Regions from separate parts of the Sporomusa aerivorans genome, predicted to be linked through region 2. Evidence: riboswitches for the same ligand, from Rfam matches in the RefSeq annotation. Region 2 holds a riboswitch; the other holds the start of a gene.
The links. Region 2 has a riboswitch for cobalamin ahead of SATMO3_RS03335 (TonB-dependent receptor domain-containing protein). Riboswitches for the same ligand answer to the same signal wherever they lie in the genome.
Positions count from the first base shown of each region.

Region 1 (6,906 bases), 540 kb from region 2:
GATGGCGTGCTCACTAACTTGGGCGGGGATGCGGCTGTCGATATCTCGACAATTCCCATCAACAATGTCGAGCGGATCGAAGTCTACCGCGGCTATATTCCGGCTAGGTTTGGCGGCACCTATATGGGCGGCGTCATCAACATCGTTACCAAGAAGCCGGACAAAGCCAACATCTCGGCCCAAATCGGCAAAAGCTCCTGGGGCGGCACCACCGCCGGCCTGGAGATCACCCAGCCTTTAGGGAGCGGCAGCCTGCTGATCGGCATTAACCGTGATGAGAGCGACGGGGATTTCCGGTATGAGAATCCTTACTCTAAAGAAGTCTATGCAAGAGATATGCCGGGGTTGCAAGCAGAATTGAACCTTGCAATTGATTTTATCAATTTCAATCTTGAGGGTTATATCGGAACTAATCCCAATTTTTCTACTGCAGAGGACATTTATGCGGCATTCGATAATCCGGCTAAATACAATCAGTACTTAAATGCTGCGCTTGATAATTATTATAAATCTTGGGGTTTTTCAACCAAAGAAGCTATGATAAGCGCTCGTGGTTGGACCGAACAAAAATATAATGATGTGGTAAAGCAAGCACTGGATGATGAAAGAAGTATGTTTGACAGTGGGACCGCAGATGTACGAAAACGAATGTCCGAGCTTTCCAACGACAACACCCGCTGGCGGAAGAATAACGACTACAAAAACACTGACGCTATTATCAAATGGCAGGACGACCACTGGCTGGTCAAGGGCAGCTGGAAGAAAATTGACCGCGGGATGCCCCGAAAAGTAGATGTGGATCCAGCATTAAGCACAATAGTGGATCTGCCAGACCAATTCGAGCGGAAGCGGCAGGAACTGACCACCAAGGAGCTGATGGTAGGCCGGCGGGATATGACCGGCAATCTGGAATGGGGCTGGCAGCTTAACTATCTTGACCAGGATAAGCGTTACCGCAATCCGGACTATCAGAAGTTTGGCAAAATGCCTGCAGTATTTGAAGAATGGAGCGCTTACGACTCCCGGCGGCTGGGCGGAGCCATTGACGGCACCTATAAGGCCGGTGACAACCATCTGCTCGAGTTCCTGGCCAACTGGTCGAGGGAGAAAATGGATGTTAACGGCAGCCGGATGGACAAATATGACTTTGAACCCAGTCTTACCAATCGCGAGCGGTTTCGGACCTATTATGAACATACGCTGTTCAATCTCCAATTGCAGGATACCATTACCCTCAACCAGGCCGCCGACCTCTGGCTGACTCCCAGTATTCGCTACAATTATTCCAAGGTCATGGGCAGGGCGCTGGGAAAATCCGATTTAAATAAATGGGTCGATCAGGAGGATTCCCAGGTCAATGACAAGGTCACCTGGCAGGTGGCACTGAAAAAGCAGGTGGACGATCATCTGACCCTGCGCTCTACCTACGGCACCTACTACCGGCTGCTCAACCTGTATGAGATTGCCGGCGACGGCGCCGGCATTCTGCCCCGGCCTAATGCTTATAACGACCCCAGGTATGCCGGTCAAAGCATATTCCCGGTACCCGAGGAAGGGACCCAGTGGGACTTGGCGGCCATCTGGGACGGCAGGCTGCTGGGCGCCAATTCCTCCAAGGTGCAATTGACCTACTTTGGCCGCGATTCCAAGAATATGCTCCAGCTCTACCGCTTCGGCTATAATTATTGGTCTTATACCAATGCGCGCAAGGGGCAGGCCAACGGTGTGGAATTACAGACTGATTTCAACTGGGACAAATGGGATATGAGCCTGGCAGGCACCTACCTGCATACCAAGCAGCAGACCAAGTATAATGCGCCTAACTCCGCAACCGGCGAGATTTATTTCAATTATCCGCAGTTTTATACGCCGGAATGGGAAGGCTCGGCGCGGCTGACCTACCGCCCGGACAACCGGTTGGCTATTTTCGGCGAAGTAAAATATATTGATGAGATGGTTACCGGTATAGGTGAAAATGATAAGCCCTATGGGCAAACCTCCCTGACAACCGTTGGTCTGGGAGCAAAATATAACATTAATAAAGACTGCCAAATCATCGCCGGCGTAAATGACCTTTTTGACAAAGGGCCGGAGATGAGGATTACGCGAGACTATGATGCTAACAGTGCTATCGGTACTAGCAGTTTGCTCGAATATCCGCTGCAAGGCCGTACCTATTATATGACCCTGCAGTACAGATATTAAATGACGGCAAGCAGTAAGGGAGGTGAGGCCACACACGGCAGGTGACTCCAGTCTGGCAGTAAAGGAGGTGACATCAGGCAAGAACTGATGGTGATTCTGGGTTTTCCCACAGAAAACATTAGAAAAGTGAGGTTATGAGTAATGAAGATGAAATTCCATTTTCTTAAGCGCGTTATCGCGACAGCCCTGACACTGAGCGTGCTTGGCAGCTCAGCCGCGCTGGCCGCTACGGAAAACTTATTCGGCTACACGGTGGTTGATTCCAGCTATTCACAAGGTCTGGCCGGCGCCATCAGCGGCGAGCGGACAGGCAATCCAACCACCTTTACGTCCAGCAGCAAGGTCACCGGTTTAAACAGCGACCCGGCACTGTTCAACTACTTCCAGGGTACGGAGAGCCGCCTGGTGCTGCGCCAGTATAATGTGAGCGCTCCGGCAACTTTGATAGCAAATAAAATCATTGACCCGGTTGCTTCCACATGGACGTCTCTGGCAACGCCAACCTGGAGTAACGTACGCAACCTGCACGCGGTGGCTACCAAAGGAAAATGGCTGTATGCCACCGGTTATGATTTGGCAAAGATTGCTGTTGTGAACATGGATAGTAGCTATACACAAACACCATATAACTACCAATTCCCGACAACCTGGAGTATTCCCACATCAGACGTACCAGCCGGTGCCTCGGTCCATGGTGAAGGCTTAACGGTTGTCGACAACAATTTATATGCGCTGTTTACCGTCAATCCGAGCGGCGGCTATTCGGTGTATTCCGACAGTATTGTTGTGAAGTTCGACATTAACGTCTCTACGGGTGCTTTGAGTTATGCCGGCTATTTGAAAGTCGGCAAAAACGCCTTCACTCTTGACCATTTTAACAACAAGCTGTATGTCTGCGCCCTGGGCGGCATGCAGAACGCCGGCAGCGCCAATGCCGACACCCGTCTGGATATCATCGACCTGGCTACCTTCACCAGTACTCCCGTTGCCAAGACAGCTTCCATGGGCGGCGATTTCCGCGACATTACCATCGTTGACGCCAACACTGCCTATGTATTCCTGGGCAACTATGATACATCTTTTGCCAACATGGTGGGCGGCGTGTACCGCACCAGCGTGGCCAATCTCAATTCGCCTGCAGCCTGGACCAAAGTCAGTGACGTGAACTCGGCCGGCTATCTCTGGGGCATCTATGCCGACAGCAACCGGTTCTGGTTTGTCAAAGGCAATCAGATTGACATCTTCCCCGGCCTGCCCACCAGTACCAGCGATGCAGCTACTAAATCCTTCACCGCCAGCCAGTTGGGCTACACCGGCGGCAACCTGAACTCGGCGATTATTCTTGCCCCGGATCAGACTTCGACGCTCAGTGCCAAGCTCAGCACCGGCGTGGCCAAGTCCTTCGCCTCGCACTCTATCCTGGCGCAGCAGGCCCGCAAAGCTGCCGAGCAGTACAAAGGACTGAAAACTATCAACGGTAAGAGAGTCCTGAGCTTCAACTAAGCAGTATTCACCGCCCAGGATTAATTGCTGCGCCTTGCAGTATGCAGCGGAGCCGGACCGGCAGGTGCCTGCGGGCCGTTCCCCGGCAGGAATGATTTGCCGGCCATGTTTAGCAAGCTATAGAAAAGACCCGGCAGCTGGCAGTGGGAAGCAAGCTGCCAGGTCTTTTCTTCTGCCAAAACAGAGGGACTTTTAGAAGTTGTTAAAACACTGAATATATTGACAAGATAGGTAATAAATGATAAAATTTAAACGAAAATATAATATAATGAAGCAGGTGCCCTTTGGGGCTTAATAGGGAAGACCGGTTGAAGTCCGGCGCGGTCCCGCCACTGTAATGGGGAGTGAACTCAAAGTTATACCACTGGGATAAGAGTCCTGGGAAGGTTTGGGTAAGCTATGATCCAGAGCCAGGAGAACTGCCTGTCTAAAGATCGCCGTTTGACCCACGAGTGATGGGGAGGAGATTTCGGTTGCACCTGCTGGCCTGGAAGTATTCGGGCGAGTTGTGTTCAATGTCAAATTTTCTCCTGGTCATAGACCAGGAGTTTCTATTTGCTTTGTGCCTTTGTGCCGGAGAATTCTCCCACCTGTTTATGACAGGTGGGAGTTTCTTATACATTCTTTTTCTATCCTCCTTTATGTTTGCGGGGCTATATGCCCCCGCTCTTTTCTCCGGGGTTGTACTAAAATGATTTTGAATGCTGCCATGGGTATAGATATATTGACAAAAGAGGTAAATGGTGATAAGTTGATTGTAATATTATGCACAATTTCATAATATAGCAGGTGCCCTTTGGGGCTTAATAGGGAAGACCGGTTGAAGTCCGGCGCGGTCCCGCCACTGTAATGGGGAGCGAACTCAAGTTATACCACTGGGACAGGAGTCCTGGGAAGGTTTGGGCAAGCTATGAACCAGAGCCAGGAGAACTGCCTGTCTAAAGATCGCCGTTCAACCCACGAGTGATGGGGAGGAGATTACAGCTTCACCGACTGACTTAGGGTTTTCCAAGTGAGTTGCTGGTTTGCTAAATTAAACTCCTGGTGATAAACCAGGAGTTTTTATTTTGGTACATGAAGAGAACCTCCCGATTACACTGTAGTCGGGAGGTTCTTATTGCAGTTATGTTGCTTTTTTACTCCTTCTTCTGAGCGGGATAATACTTTAGTGTGCAAAGCTTAATACGAGAGGTAAAGGGATATGCAGAAAAAGATTGCCTTCTACGGCAAAGGCGGTATTGGAAAATCTACGACAGCGGCGAATGTTTCGGCGGCCTGGGCGGAAAGCGGTTATCAGGTCTGCCAGATTGGGTGCGATCCCAAGAATGATTCGACCCGTCTTTTGCTGGGACGGGTTTGTTCCCAAACTGTCTTGGATATGGTTAAGAAATATGGGGAAGAGGTTAAAACAGAACAAATTGTCCAGCGTGGTTTCGGCGGAGTGCATTGTGTTGAAGCCGGCGGCCCTGAACCGGGAGTAGGCTGCGCCGGCCGCGGCATTATTGTGGCTCTGGAAAAGTTGAAAGCCTTGCGGGCTTTGCCGGAGGATGCCGTCATTCTGTATGATGTGCTGGGTGATGTGGTATGCGGCGGTTTTGCCGTCCCCATCAGGGAAGGCTATGCGACCGACATCTATATCGTTTCTTCCGGCGAACTGATGTCACTGTATGCCGCCAATAATATTGCCAAGGGAATTGCGCGGTATGCCGCACGGGGACCTGTACGGCTGGGCGGCATTATCGGCAATAGCCGGGGGATCGCTAATGAACAGGCTTTGCTTGCGGAATTTGCTCAAAGGCTCAACACCTCTCTGATCGCTTATATTCCCCGGGACCGCATTGTTAATAAGGCTGAGATACACCGTCAGACAGTAATCGAATTTGCAGCCGATTCTCAGCAGGCGACTGTGTACCGGCAGTTAGCCGCCGTCATTTGTAATGATCCGGTGCTTTCTGTACCTACCCCCCTGGCATTTTCTGAATTAGAGGAGTTGGTGTTAGCTTATGGTGATGAATAAACGGGCAACACCGGTCCGCAAACGGGGATATAGCTGCACTATGCCGGGAGTCTGGCGGGCGGCAGCTCATAATGAAGGGGCTGTGGTTATTTATCATAGTCCCAAAGCATGTGGCCATATTGGCCGGGAAATGGAACTGGGGATGCATTTCCGCTCACTGGCCCAGCAGCAATTTTGCGCCGGGCAATATTCGGCGCCATTAGTAATTAGCGGCTTGCAGGAGGAGCATTCCATTTTTGGCGGCGCCGGCCTGCTGAGAGAATGTATTGACTATGTTGCCGCGGAATACAAGCCTAAGTATATTCTTATCGCCAATTCCTGCGTCGCCGGTGTCATTGGCGACGATACCGCCGCCGTGGCCGGTGAAGCCGAGCAGGCTTGGGGTATACCTGTCATGTCGGTGCCCTGCTATGGTTATCTGGATGGAGATTATTACACCGGCTTTTATCACGCCGGTAAGGTATTGGCTGAGCGGTTTATGGTTAAGCAACCCAAATTAGTCAATATGGTCACTTTGCTGGGAGACCGCGGGGGGCCGAACGGGGCGGATGTGCAGGAGATTAAGCGGTTGCTGGGGTATTTCGGCTTGAAGGTATATTGCCATTTTCCGGCTTTTGCGTCCCTGGAAGATATCAGACGCGTGCCATTTACCGTAATGACGGTGCCGCTTAGCGGTACGAGACAGTCTTATCCCTGGATTCGCAAACTGGGACTTGACCTGGAAGCCACGCTTGATGTTCCTCTTTTTGATAGTGATTATCCCGCGGGGTGGCAGGCGACAGTCGGGTGGTTAACAGATCTTGGCAGGTTTTTAAAACAGGAAGAAGAAGCCGCTATGGTTATCGAGATGGAATTGCAGCGGTTAAAGCTGCATGTCGACAAATGCAGTACGGTGCTGAAAAGAAACAGGATTGCGGTATGTATCGGCCGCCCTGTGCATTACTTTGACCCTGCTTTGTTCTTAGAGTTATGTGCATTATATGAGGTACAGGCAGCAGGAATTGTTATACTGGATGATATGCTTGCTGCGGAACAAGCACAGGCTTTACGGCAGGAATTATCCGGCTACGCCACGATACCCTGTTTTGCGCAGGCCGAGGCGGAAGCCAAAGCCCTGCTGCAGACGGCGGATATTATTGTCACTACCCATGAACTGGCCGACACCGGGAAAAAGCAGTTGT
Region 1 covers NZ_CP156926.1:1,263,661-1,270,566, forward strand. The annotation lists gene SATMO3_RS05550 (TonB-dependent receptor) at 1-2,205, shown strand, start outside; gene SATMO3_RS05555 (hypothetical protein) at 2,347-3,708, shown strand; cobalamin riboswitch at 3,967-4,150, shown strand; cobalamin riboswitch at 4,479-4,661, shown strand; gene SATMO3_RS05560 (AAA family ATPase) at 4,910-5,725, shown strand; gene SATMO3_RS05565 (nitrogenase component 1) at 5,712-6,906, shown strand, end outside.
Region 1: another riboswitch for cobalamin. It lies ahead of SATMO3_RS05560 (AAA family ATPase); the one in region 2 lies ahead of SATMO3_RS03335 (TonB-dependent receptor domain-containing protein).

Region 2 (6,906 bases):
CCGGACTGCCGGACGGCTGATCAGAGCTTGCCGCCACCGCCCCGCCGGCAGCCGGCAGCTGCGGCGCAATATGGGCGGACGGCGGCGGGCTGTCTATCCGCTGACTATTGCCGTCCCCGGCCACAGGCGCTGTGGCTGTTACCGCCGGTACGGTGGACTGACGGCTTCCTTCTGCTTTGCCGGCCTTAGCCGGCAATCCCCACTTCCAGGACAAGCCGCCGTTAATCTGCCAGTCCTGGCGGACATCACCGCCGGTGGACTTGCTCACTTCCAGAAACGCCGTACTGTCGCGGGCGGTTTGCAGCGCAGCGCCGAGCTTGAACTCCAGCCAGGTGTCCTGATCAGCTCCGGTCCGTAAGGTCGCGCGGTCGCCGGAGAAACGGGCCTCCAGCTTGCCACTCCCGAAATCATGCAGGGCCGTTATGTTAGCATAAGCATGGCCACGGTGCGCTTCATCACCGAACGTCTTACCCACGGTCACGCCCAGCCGGCCGACCACCGGCCGGTCGGCGGTCTGGCTGACCGTCAGTTGGTTGGGCAGCGTGTAGCTTACCCTATCCAGGTTGCCGACTGCCAAGCCGGCCTGGGGTTCATAGTACCAGCCATCCGGCAAGTCCCGGCGGTAGCCGTACCGGGCGCTGATACCGCTGGCCCAACTGCCGTACTTGGCCGTATTGACGCTGTCGCTGTCATGAAACCGGTAGTCGTTTTCGATTTTTGTCATCCGGGCAGCCAGGTCCAGATAGCGGCCATTGTGGCCAATCCAGGAAGCATAGGTGCCCATGCTCGTGCCGGTCAGGTCTCCCCGGCCTGTGGCGTAGCCGGTGCCGGCGTCCAGCTGGCCCAGCATCAGGCCGTAGTATAAGGTCCCGTTATAGAAGTCGCCCTCCCGGGCCTTATCAAATCCGGCCTGCAGTCCGTTGTAGCTTTGGCTGACGCTGCGCCCGTACGCGCCGCGGCTGTTCAGTTTCCCCCGGAAGCTATGGGCCCATACCCCTTCACTCACCGGCCTGTCCGCCGCGCCGGCAAGGGACGGCGCGTCTGTATTGCCGTAATGCCGGGCATGCAGCTCATCCATGCGGGTGAAGAGATTGCCCTCTTCAATACGCCAGATATTGCGGTAAGTCAGTTGGGCATCACTGGCCATTTTGCCGGATTCGGAGATAACACCGGTATTATAGGCTTTGAGCGCCACCAGCACGGCCTTGCCGGCATGCAGGTTGTTCCAGTCGATGACCGGCACCAGTTCATAGAGCCTGAGAGGTCCATCCATCAGTGACGCCTGGCCCACGACATTGACCTTGCTGTAATCGGCGGCGCTGAAGTCGGCGGCTATGTAGTTATCATAGTTACCGGGAGCGCTCAGCGCCAACGTCTTGCGCTCATAGATCGAGCCTACGCCCCTGACCAGCTCTTTCCAGGCCGGGTCATAGGCGGACTGGATATAGACCGTGCCGCCCGCTCCCTCAAGTTGTTTGACGGTTATACTTGCCCCAGTGAAACCGCCATTGCCGCCAATGAGTTTTATATTGGTATTGATACGAAAGACCGCATCCCCGGCCAGCGTTAATTTATCAATCGTAAAATGATACCCGGCTATCTGCTTTTGCGTGTTGTCGAACCCGCCGGGAAACTGGGACGTGGGCAGATAGAGCAAAGCCTGACGTCCGGCCAAATCCAGCATGCTGCCGGCATTCAGGGTAAGGTCGCTGACCGTAGCGTATACGACCAGAGCATTCGTTGCCGGGGTCCGCATGTCCAGGGGACGCCATCGTTCGCCGGCATTCAAGGTTATGGCCGTCAGATACTTCTTGGACGTGCCGGCCAGGTGGCCATTGCCGCCGACAGCACTCGTGGAGGTCCAGGTATCATAGCCGTCCACCAGTCCAATATATGTCCAGGTATTCTTGGTGTCGGCCGGCGGCGTAAACGCAGCCGCCGTATGGATAAACAGCGCTGCTATGTTCAGCGCCAGCAACCAGACCAGGCTGAGCACTATGCATTTGGCCCCGCGCACGCCGCTGCTGCAGCGGACCGATTTCATCCGGCCGGTGCTTTTCGCCAGCTCGGACACCACCTGCCAGCAGGCGCGGGCCCGGTTCCAAATGATTTTATAGATATGGTTCAAAGGTGATCATTCCTTTATCTTGTTCTCTCCCTGTGGTATTCTTTGGCCTATCGCTTCGAAGAGCGATGCAATAAAAAAAACTCCCGCAACGGAAGTTTTACAGCAAATTCACCGGGATTGTCCGGTAATCTTATAATCTCCTCCCCGTCGCTCGCAGGTAACATGGTGATTGTCGGACAGGCAGTTCTCCTGACTCCGGTTCATCGCTGTCCCGCGCCTTCCCAAAGCTGACGCTCCAGTGGCCAATATGCGAGACTACTCCCCGTTACAGTGGCGGGACCGCGCCGGTATTTCACCGGACTTCCCTATTAAGCCCTTGCGGGCACCTATCCCAAGATATTCGGTTGTTCTTTCGGTTTCAACTTATGACGTATAGTCGTGGATTATGACTGTTTTTATCCTCTCAGTAAAAACATTTTTTCCAGGGGACTCTTTCACTACACTTCGGTGCGGACATAATTTCCGTGCATTTTCTCAGCACCTGGATTGAAGCCGGGTGCTGTCTGCGCTATAATGGAGACAATCGTATGTGGAACACACCCCTGTTTTCCGTTCGATTGTCTCCATTGGCAGCTGTTGCTCCAACGTGACGTTGGGTGACAAGTGTCTTTTGGACACATTTCTAGGTATACTTTGCCCTTGGTTGGCGGCTTATTGAGATAAGCCTGCTGTGGTTTAGGTTGCTCTTTTAGCTGCCTCCTTTCTGCTGTACTAGAATTTAGCTAGAAGTACATATTTTCGGCTACCCAGGTGCTTGTCTGCACATCAAAGGTAGCAAGGTACGCCAAATAAGCAGCATGTTATTAAATCATATCTTTAATCCAATACCCTTTGCGCAATTAAATTGCACTACAAATCATTATAGTGCAATTTAATTACACAGTCAATACTTTTACTTGAAACGGTGTGTGATTTGATGCCATCTTTTGGTGAACGTTTAAGTCATTTACGAAAATCACGAAAGCTGAAAGCTGAGGATTTGGCAGATGCTGTTGGAGTCAAACGTCGGATCATATTTATGTATGAGAAAAACGAGTCAAAACCAAGCTTTGAAGTTCTTATCTCCTTTGCCGAGTATTTCGACGTGTCTCTGGATTACTTGGTTGGCAGATCAGACGAAGCTCGAAGAAAATAAAAGTTGCAAGGCAGAAGCCTTCATCATTTCATTTAAACTTCTTTGTGCCATTTGCACACTTCATATACATATTATAAATGTGCAATTGGCACAAAGTCAATTATTTTTAAGGAATGATTGCATGATTTTATCAATATTGGCGGAAAGACTTAAATATTTACGTGAACACCGTGACCTTAAGTTAAAAGAAGTATCTCAGGCTGTTGGTATCACACCAAGCGCCGTTGGATCACTAGAACACGGAAGAAGACCTATAAGTGTCGAGACACTTATTAAAATGTCTAATTTCTATGGTGTGTCTACTGATTGGCTACTAGGGTTAACAGATAATCCCAAAAGAAATTAGTTCGAAGTAACTCGCTATTTTTTTTGTATGCCTTGTCTTAATATTGACTGGTGCCTGCTGCATTATAAATAGATATATCTAATCCTGTGACTAAAATTTTATATTGTCTAAAAATCCATCCATAATACTGAATTGGTCCGCAAAAATTATAAACTTGTATCTCCTCTAATTCCTAATAACACTCATTCATGCAATCGCCTAATTATAAATTAGCTTATTAAAAAAAATTTTCAAAAATAGAAAGGAATCTGCGATTATTCACAAATTAAATACCTTAATAAGATAATTTCGAAGTATAAATTTACAAAGGAGGGGCAGATGGATAATCGTCCTTTATGGGAAAGACTACTTTACTATTTTATATCCTTTATTTTGCTAATATTTTTAGGGTGGATATTAATTTATAATCTCCAACATCAGCAATCTATAGATACGAATAATCTTTTGATTTTACTATTAATGGTCTTTATAACTTTAGGTTTTGTTTTTGATAAAATCTCACTTGGTAAAATATTATCGGTCGATCGTCAAGTAAAAGAACTAGAAAAAAAACAGAAAACAATCAATGATGATAATCATAAATTTAAAGAAGATATAATGAAAACTCTTTTAACCTCTATAACACAAGTAAATCAATCAACAAGAACATCAAATAATATTCACATTGCTTCTGTTTTACCAGCTACTCCTGAAGATAAAAATACTTCAGAACAAAACGAAGAAAGTAACACTAATTACGAATTATCTTGTAATGATAATTTAAATAACCAAAACTCCTGTATCTCTTCAATAAAAAATACGGGAAGTACCAACCCTTCCCATAAAGATTATTATATACCTGCCCAGCTAAGACCGTACATCTCAATGGAAATGCTTGATACTCTAAAGACTTCAAATTGGAGAAGAGTTCTAACTAATAACATAATCGCAATGATTGCAATCATTTCTTGTGCTAGAAAGAAAGGAATAAGGGCAGATTCTATATCATTTGATGTAAAAATTGGCTTAAATAATTCTGACTTTGTTAGTAAAAGAATTGTCGTATTTGATGGCTTTTCCAAAGTTTTATATGCTGATTTATTTTTTGAAGTTCGAGTATGTCGCATACCTTATAAAATAAACCTTGACAGAATAGAAGTTATGCTTAATCAAATAAGAACTTATGCGACAGCAAACGGCGTTCAAGCTAAATTGATATTTATTAACGCTATTTATGACGACGATAAATCCGATAACGAAACCATATTTTTGAGAAGAACTCTAAACCACCATTTAGAGCCTGCTATAAAACAGGGCTTATTAGAGATTGATACATTTGAAGCAACGCAAAGTAATATCCTTGATGTTTTTAGGCTAAACTGCGAAGCCGCAGCAACCAATCTAAAATTAGAATAGAATGATACATCTTATCCATAGGTACGTCAGAATATAATCGACTAAAGAAAAGGGATTACTCTCTCATCTTTAGTCGATTATTTGTTCTAGAGAATACCAAAAGGTACCGTCAAGATAGTTTCGCACGCTTACTGTCTGGTACCGTCAAGAGGTACCGTCAAGATAGTTTCGCAAATTCGTTTGCAATCCATATTAAATAAAATCAGTCAGCACTAAAACCCGACTCAAGGTCGGTAGTTTCTAAGTGTTTCATATTCATATACTTTTTACTGCCCCACTGGGTTCCGGCAACGTGACGAAAGCGGGCGCAGACTAACATGAGGGCAGATTGGCCGTCAGGAAACGTGCCGACTACTCTTGTCCGGCGCTTAATTTCTCGGTTCAAGCGTTCAATCACATTGTTCGTACGAATTCTTGTCCAATGCTCATAAGGAAAGTCTGTGTAAGTGAGCGTTTCATCAATGCTGTTTTCTATCTTAGTGGCAGCTTCTTTGAGCTTCATTTCTCTCAGGGATTGAGCGACCTGTTTGGCCTTTTCTTTGGCAGCAGATTTGCTTTCCTGGGCATGAATTGCTTTAAGCATTTTAGCTACTAGTTTGACTTTGGATCGAGGTACTACTGAAAAGACATTCCGATAGAAATGGACGGTGCAACGCTGATATTTGGCTTCAGGAAACACGTCGTATACCGACTCCAACATCCCTAGGCATTTGTCTCCTATAACCAGATTTACACCAGTTAGGCCACGGTTTTTTAGCCATTTGAAGAACTCTGTCCAACTGGCTTTATCCTCTTTCATACCTTCGGCAGCGCCCAGAACCTCACGATAACCCTCTTCATTGACTGCGATTGCCACAAGTACACTCACATGCTCATATTCACCGCCCCAATTGCGGCGCAGATAAATTCCATCCACATAGATATAGGGATATTTCTGGCCCTGTAAGGGGCGGTTTCTCCACTCTTCTATATGGACATAGGCTTTCTTATTTAACTCGCTGATAGTCGACGGAGATACCTTGGTTCCCCACAAAGCTTCTGTAATATCCTCCACTCGCCGGACGGATACGCCGGCCAGGTACATTTCAATTAGCGCTTCCTCTACGGAGCTTTCCCGGCGGCGATACCGTTCAATGATTGCGGTTTCGAAAGGAATCCCTTTGAGTTTAGGGACTTTGAGAGTCACATTTCCTGATGTGTGTAAGCAGTCAATCAAAATGCAGAGTTTTCCGCCACAAAGTGCAGAGTTTTTCAAGTAATACTTTTGCGGTGCTTTAAGCGATAACTGTCACCAGTCATATTGATAATCTCGCAGTGGTGGATTAGGCGGTCAAGAATGGCTGTTGTAATCGTTGCATCGCCAAGGAACTCAGCCCACTCGTCGAACCCTTTGTTTGATGTAATAATCATCGAAGTACGCTCGGCCATAGAAGACACAAAGCTAAAGAATAAATTAGCCTCTGCCGGGGAGAGTGGCATAAACCCAACTTCGTCAACAATCACCAGAGCAGCCTTACTTAAATATCTGAGTCGACGTTTGCTGGCTCTGGAAATTTCGGACGTTTTTAGAATCTTCATAAGGGTATCCAAGGTTTCAAACGCCACTGCATAACCCAAGTTCAGCCCCTTCACCGCCAGGGACAAAGCAAGATGGGTTTTACCAACGCCGGGAGGCCCCAACAAGCAAACATTGTATGCTTGTTCAACCCACGTCATATCACTTAGCCGCAACATCTGTTCCTTGGAAACACTGCGTTGAAAACCGAAATCAAAAGAATCCATGGTTTTCTCAGCAGGCAGGCTTGCTCTGCGGCGGCGTAGCAGATTCTGTTTTTGTACTCGAAGCCGTTGCTGTTCCAGTAAAAACAGTTCTACACTCTCCACGGGTGTTAGTGAATTTTT
Region 2 covers NZ_CP156926.1:722,006-728,911, reverse strand. The annotation lists gene SATMO3_RS03335 (TonB-dependent receptor domain-containing protein) at 1-2,128, opposite strand, end outside; cobalamin riboswitch at 2,290-2,473, opposite strand; gene SATMO3_RS03330 (helix-turn-helix domain-containing protein) at 3,045-3,263, shown strand; gene SATMO3_RS03325 (helix-turn-helix domain-containing protein) at 3,232-3,609, shown strand; gene SATMO3_RS03320 (hypothetical protein) at 3,928-5,004, shown strand; partial or broken gene SATMO3_RS03315 (IS256 family transposase) at 5,207-6,202, opposite strand; gene istB (IS21-like element helper ATPase IstB) at 6,256-6,906, opposite strand, start outside.